DNA from 2 places in the Veillonella atypica genome. Region 1 is predicted to be linked to the other one. Evidence: riboswitches for the same ligand, from Rfam matches in the RefSeq annotation. Region 1 holds a riboswitch; the other holds the start of a gene.
The links. A riboswitch is a leader RNA that binds a small molecule or an ion and turns the genes downstream of it on or off. The one in region 1 is predicted to bind thiamine pyrophosphate.

Region 2: another riboswitch for thiamine pyrophosphate. It lies ahead of thiD (bifunctional hydroxymethylpyrimidine kinase/phosphomethylpyrimidine kinase); the one in region 1 lies ahead of thiC (phosphomethylpyrimidine synthase ThiC).

Annotation. Positions count from the first base shown of each region.
Region 1 covers NZ_JAPVXV010000002.1:63,791-67,380, reverse strand. The annotation lists gene O3598_RS02990 (zinc ribbon domain-containing protein YjdM) at 13-357, shown strand; gene O3598_RS02985 (phosphatidylglycerophosphatase A family protein) at 457-969, shown strand; gene O3598_RS02980 (cysteine hydrolase family protein) at 973-1,518, shown strand; TPP riboswitch at 1,576-1,682, shown strand; gene thiC (phosphomethylpyrimidine synthase ThiC) at 1,762-3,066, shown strand; gene O3598_RS02970 (superoxide dismutase) at 3,229-3,590, shown strand, end outside.
Region 2 covers NZ_JAPVXV010000003.1:123,201-126,790, reverse strand. The annotation lists gene cytX (putative hydroxymethylpyrimidine transporter CytX) at 1-743, opposite strand, end outside; TPP riboswitch at 796-901, opposite strand; TPP riboswitch at 983-1,077, shown strand; gene thiD (bifunctional hydroxymethylpyrimidine kinase/phosphomethylpyrimidine kinase) at 1,140-1,982, shown strand; gene thiM (hydroxyethylthiazole kinase) at 1,987-3,492, shown strand.

The DNA.
Region 1 (3,590 bases):
AAGGAGATTTAAATGGCAAATTTACCTAACTGCCCTAAGTGCGGCGATGAGTACACATACGAAGATGGTCATATGTTTATCTGCCCTATGTGTGGCAATGAATGGACAGCGGCTGACGCACAAGCTGCAGCTGAAGCAGGTATCATTCGCGATGCTAACGGCAATGAACTAGCTGATGGCGATACCGTTGTTGTTGTAAAAGACCTCAAAGTAAAAGGCGCTGGCGTATTGAAACAAGGTACGCGTGTTAAAAACATTCGCCTCATTTCTGATGCGAGCGACGGACACGATATCGATTGTAAAATCGATGGTTTTGGTGCGATGGCATTGAAATCTGAAATGGTTAAGAAAATCTAATCATGGAATCCCTACTGATAGAACGTCGGTAGGGATTTTTTCGTGGTATAATCAAGGTATAATGTGTTACGTAAATTTGTATAATTTTGAGGAGCAATTATGATATCTCAGGAGGAATTAAAGGCGTGTACGTATAATTTATTAAAGGAACGAGGCGTTACCGTTCAGGACATTGCAGATATTGTGATGATGATTCAACAACCATATATTCCTGATTTGACGATGGATGAGTGCGTAGAGAGTGTACAGGCCGTACTTGAAAAACGAGAAACACAAAATGCCATCATTACGGGCATAGAATTGGATAGATTGGCGGAGCAGAAGAAATTATCTGAGCCATTACAAAGTATCATGACTCGTGATGAAGCGTTGTTTGGCATTGATGAAATCCTCGCTTTATCCATTGTGAATTTATACGGATCTATTGGATTTACGAACTATGGTTATATTGATAAGGTAAAACCGGGCATTGTTAAAAATCTAGATAGTCAAGTTGATAGTCACTGCAATACGTTTCTTGATGATTTAGTTGGTGCCGTGGCGGCCGCTGCAGCAGGTCGCATTGCCCATAATACGCCGAATCGGGTGCACCATGTCGTTGTGGAGGGATAGAACATGAACGTTTTAGTCGTAATTGATATGCAACATGATTTTGTGGATGGCTCTCTTGGTTCTCCAGAGGCTCAGGCCATCGTGGATACTGTACGTCAAAAAATTGCATCCTTTGATGGACCAGTTATTTTTACACGAGATACTCACGATACTAATTATCTTGAAAGCCAAGAAGGTCAGCATTTGCCAGTTGTGCATTGTGTGAAAGATACAATTGGTTGGCAAATTATGGAGAGCCTCATTACGGCCGCAGAAAAACGCAATACCATCCATCCGTACTTTATCATTGATAAACCTAATTTTGGATCCTCTGAATTGGTTACGCGCTTGCAAGGTATGAATGCAGCAGAGCCTATTGAAAGCATAACCTTAGTCGGTGTTTGCACAGATGTGTGCGTTGTGTCGAATGCCATATTGTTGAAAGCTGGCTTGCCAGAGGTTCCTATTCATGTAGATCCTAATTGCTGTGCAGGAGTTACTGAGGAAAGCCATGAAGCAGCATTATTAACTATGCGTCAATGTCAGATTGAAGTAGCTAATGATTTGTAATAGAGGTATAGATTGAAATATTAGTTAAATAGTGATATGCTATACACAATTACATAGCAGAGTATGCAAGGGAGCCTATGAGATAGGCTGAGAAAGGGCTGTTAGCACCTGACCTTTGACCTGATCGGGATCATGCCCGCGTAGGAAGCACGCAAAACCATTCAAGGGTATCGATCATATTATATCGATACCCTTTTTCTTGTGTACAAAGCTAAAAGGTTTTATTCAATAGGAGGACATATTATGTTTTACACTCAATTGGAAGCCGCACAAAAAGGCTTTGTTACGGATGCGATGAAAATTGTAGCAGAAAAGGAACGCATGGATGTAGAGCAATTGCGAGCGCTAGTTGCTTTAGGACAAGTTGTTATTCCCTGTAATAAGAATCATACTTGTATCGATCCAGAGGGCATCGGTAAAGCATTGCGCACGAAAATAAATGTGAATCTTGGCACATCCAGAGACGTTACCGATTATGATAGTGAAATAGAAAAGGTAAATTGGGCGATTCAACTTGGTGCTGAATCGATTATGGATTTATCTACTCATGGTGATACACGTATTTTTAGACGAAAATTAACTAGCGAATGTAAAGCCATGATTGGTACTGTACCAGTATATGACAGCGTTATACATCATCAACGGGATTTGGCAGAACTTACTGCTGAGGATTTCTTAGATACTATCCGTCTCCATGCAGAGGATGGGGTGGACTTTGTAACCTTACATTGTGGTATTACGCGTCAAACTATTGAGCAAATTAAAAAGCATAAACGTAGACTCAACATCGTTAGCCGTGGTGGTAGTCTTATCTTTGCATGGATGAGCATGACGGGTAAGGAAAACCCATTCTATGAACATTTTGATGATATTTTAGATATTTGCCGTGAGTATGATGTAACTATTTCTTTGGGTGATGCTTGTCGACCAGGCTGTTTAGCAGATGCTACGGATGTATGTCAAATTGAAGAACTGGTACGACTTGGTGAATTGACTAAACGCGCTCGAGCTAAAGGTGTGCAAGTGATTATTGAAGGCCCAGGTCATGTGCCACTTAACCAAATTCAAGCGAATATGGAAATTGAGGAAACGCTATGTGGCGGAGCTCCGTTTTATGTGTTAGGCCCATTGGTGACAGATATTGCACCTGGCTATGATCATATAACAGCTGCCATTGGTGGTGCTGTGGCGGGCATGCATGGGGCGTCCTTTCTTTGTTATGTAACGCCGGCAGAGCATTTGGCATTGCCTAATGCAGACGATGTGAAAGAAGGTATTATGGCTTTCAAAATAGCAGCCCATGCAGCGGATATAGCACGTGGCATACCAGGTGCCCGTGATAAGGATGATGCGATGGCTGATGCTAGACGCGTACTAGATTGGGAGGCGCAATATGCGTGTGCACTTGATCCTCAACGTGCTCGCAATATTCGTGAAAGCCGAGCTCCAGAGGAGGGGCATAGTGAAACTTGTAGTATGTGTGGTAAATTCTGTGCTGTTCGTAGCATGAATAAGGCTTTGAATAGCGAATATATTGATATTCTGTAATAAATGTTGGTCATATATTGACGTTTATCTATATAGATAGTACAATATGCAAAGAATGATAATTCATATCAATGAAATACCGATGCAGGTGCATCGAATCGCTTTCACAAGAACGATACTAGTTAAGATATCGTTCGTGCCCTAATTAAAAGGAGGACTATTATGAAACCTTTCGAACTCGCACCATTACCATATGCTTATGATTATCTAGAACCTGTTATCGATGCAGAGACGATGAAACTGCATCATGATAAGCATCACCAAGCGTATGTTAATAATTTGAATGCAGCCATCGCTAAATACCCGGATCTTGCCTATGGTTGCGTAGATTGTATTCTCGGCGATATTGCCAATGTGCCAGAGGATATCCGTCAAGCGGTTATCAACAATGGTGGGGGTCATAAAAACCACACCATGTTTTGGGATATCATGACAAAACCTGATACATCTAAATTGCAAGGCCCTTTGAAGGATGCTATCGATGCTGATTTAGGCGGATATGATGCTTTTGTTGAAAGCTTCTC
Region 2 (3,590 bases), on a different contig from region 1:
AGTCCTGCATTCATCATGATAGTAATGATGGAGTCGCCGCCGCCAAAGATAGCGGCACTAAGACCTAAGGTGTACATAACGATACTTGTTACAGTGTAGACTGTAGCACTTGTAAGTGATGCGGAGAAAGGTTTTTTACTTTCACGGGTATAATCACTGATGAGAGGTAGCCAAGATAGTGGCATGGCGATAGATAATTCAAGGGCAGCGATGAAACTCATGTTACCGCTAGTTAGAATGACACCTTCACTAGGCCACTGCGATATCATGTGAGCACCCATGTAAAGGGTGAGGCCTAACAATAGAACGGATACGATAGCTTGAATATAGCCCGTATTGTGAAGGCCGATGAAAAGCCACAAGATGACAAGTGCTCCGATAGCTATTGTCCAAATGATAGGGGATAGAGGTGCTAGTTCTTGTAAGGCTAGCATAGCATCGTAGATCATGATGCTAGTCCAGCCGATAAGTTGAAGCATATTTAAAAAGGCAAAGCCTTTAGCCCCTAGTGGGCCAAAGCTGAAGGCAGTAGTATTCATACTGCCTTGCCGTAAACGTCCACCGATAAGGCCAGCCCCAAAGAGCAGTATGCCGCCGATGATATGTCCTAAGATGATGGCATATAGACCTTGGGTGAGTCCTAAGGGGGCTAGATAGGTTCCTGTCATAATTTCCGCTATAGATAGAGCGGCACCAAACCATATCATGGCGAACTGTGGTTGTGTAATGTATGTGTCTTTCATACGTCCTCCTTGCCAGGAAGTCATAGAAAAAGCCGAGTTCATAGGAACTCGGCTATTAATCCTCTATGTTCCCTACGTTGGCATTATCCAAATCAGGTTATGGGTTAAAGCATTAGCTTACTCTCAGCCCACTCATGTGAGCACCCCGTTATGGCTTCATTATAGGCTGTTAAGAGAACCCCGTCAATTATTTTCTTGCATAGATTGTATAATGATGTTATAACTAGAGTATAAAAATATATTGCCACTAGGGGTGCTTATGCTGAGATTGACCATTCAAAACCCTAGACCTGATCCAGATAATACTGGCGTAGGGAAGTGGAGTGCAACATAATACTAAACTATTACGAGACCATTCCATTGGGAGTGGTCTCATTTTATATGTTTGGAGGTATTATGAAATTACATACTGCATTAACAATTGCTGGTACTGATCCTAGCGGTGGTGCTGGTATTATGGCTGATTTAAAATCCTTTCAAAGTCGTCACGTATACGGCATGGCCGTGGTTACATCCGTGGTAGCTCAAAATACAACGGGTGTTCACCACGTAGAACATCTATCCTTAGAGAGTATAGAAAAACAGTTACACGATGTGTACTCAGATATTATGCCCCAAGCCGTTAAGACTGGTATGATTGCCTTACCGGAAATGATGGATCTCATTTATCCTTATGTAAGCAAGGATATTTCGTACGTAATGGACCCCGTTATGATTGCTACTAGCGGTGACCGACTCGTATCAGATGAGGCTGTACATCTCTTAAAATCTAAACTCATTCCTACCGCTACAGTTATCACACCTAATCGCAGTGAGGCTGAGGTCTTAGCGGACATGTCTATTAATTGTGAAAGTGACATAACAACGGCGGCTAATCGAATTTTACATGACTTAGGGCCCCAAGTGGTCATCATTAAAGGTGGCCATATTGGCGAAGATGCAACAGATTATGCTTTCACAAGAGATGGTCACGTTCGTACGTGGACGAGTCCTAAATACGATACGGTGCATACTCATGGTACGGGCTGTACCTTCTCAGCGGTTATTACAGCGGAGCTTGCTAAAGGCCGTGATGTAATGGATGCCATCGGTATTGCCAAGGACTATATTGCTCTTGCTATTAAGTACAATCCAGCGTTAGGCAATGGGTGTGGCCCAGTTAACCACATGGCCTATGGTTTATTGGCGAATGGAACTGAAACGATGGATGAGCTCTTGAAAAAAGATGAGAGGAGATGATGCTATGAACCCATATATACATAATCAAATTAGGCCTGAATTCAATATATTATACACATTGAGGAAGAAAAATCCTCTTGTGATTTGTATTACCAATGATGTGGTACGAACCTTTACTGCTAATGGACTACTAGCTATTGGGGCATCGCCTATCATGAGCGAATGTAGTGAAGATTTAAAGGATCTTATTGTGTATGCATCAGCACTGCTCATCAATATTGGGACACTTACACCTGAGAAGGTTGGTTACTATAAAGAGGCTATTAAACTAGCGAAGGAATATGATGTACCAATTATTCTTGATCCTGTGGGCTGTCATGCAGGAGCTTACCGATTGTCGGTGGTCTTAGATTTGATTAAGACTGGTTCTATTTCGTTATTACGAGGCAATCAAAGCGAAGTTAAGGCTGTTTATGATGCACTGAGTTCTGATAATAAGGATGAAAACTCTCCGTTAGGTAAGGGTGTTGATGGGGCGCAGGTAGCGGATAGTGCCATTATCGCATATCGTTTAGCGCGTCTTATTAACTGTCCTGTAGTAGCAACGGGCGAAGAGGATTATGTATCTGATGGAACTCGAGTCTTTGCAGTGCCTCATGGTCATTCGATTATGACTGCTGTAACGGGAACAGGCTGTCTCTTGGGGGCCGTATTAGCAGCCTTTTTTGGAATTTATGATTCCTTTAAGTATAGCCTGTCTACAGGTGAATTTCTTGCCTATGCATTGGCGTACTATGGTTTAGCTGGTGAAAGTGCTGTTAAGGTAAGTGGAATAAAACCAGGTAGCTTTAGCATAGCCTTTATGGATGCTTTGTATACGCTAGATGATGAGGTGCTTGTATCTGAAAATCGTGTGCAGTCTGTAGTTGTACCAGATCAATTACAGGTGTATTTCGTGTGTGGTACACAAGATACAGCGCTTAACAAAAAACGGTTGCTCGAAATCGTAGAAGATGCTTGTCGTGGTGGTATAACCTGCTTTCAGTTTAGAGAGAAGGGCGATGGTACATTAGAAGGTCAACAGAAGTTAGAACTAGCACAACAGTTACAATATATCTGTGCCAAGTATCATGTGCTCTATATTATCAATGATGATGTAGAGCTAGCGGTCGCTGTTAATGCGGATGGTATTCACGTAGGGCAAGACGATATGTGCTTAGAAGATGTGCGTAATATCGTAGGTCATAAGGTAGTGGGGATATCCATCCATTCCATAGAGGAACTCCATAAGACAGATGTACTGTATGCTGATTGTGTAGGCGTAGGTCCTATGTATACAACTAGTAGCAAGCCTGATGCGCAAGAACCATGCGGCCCGGAACGTATAGCTGAACTACAGGCACAAGGATTAAACTTACCATGCGTTGGAATTGGTGGTATTACCATAGACAATGCAATGGCAGTACTCCGTGCTGGCGCTTGTGGTGTAGCAGTTATATCCGCCATTGCCCATGCAGAAAAGCCTTATGAAGCGGTTCGACAATTTAAAGAATTAGCATCTAGCCTTTAATAGTAAATAGTATGACTTACGACTCTTAATACATATATAACTAATAGAACACAAAAAAGACGATGACCTAAGTCATCGTCTTTTATATTGAGGTTGTC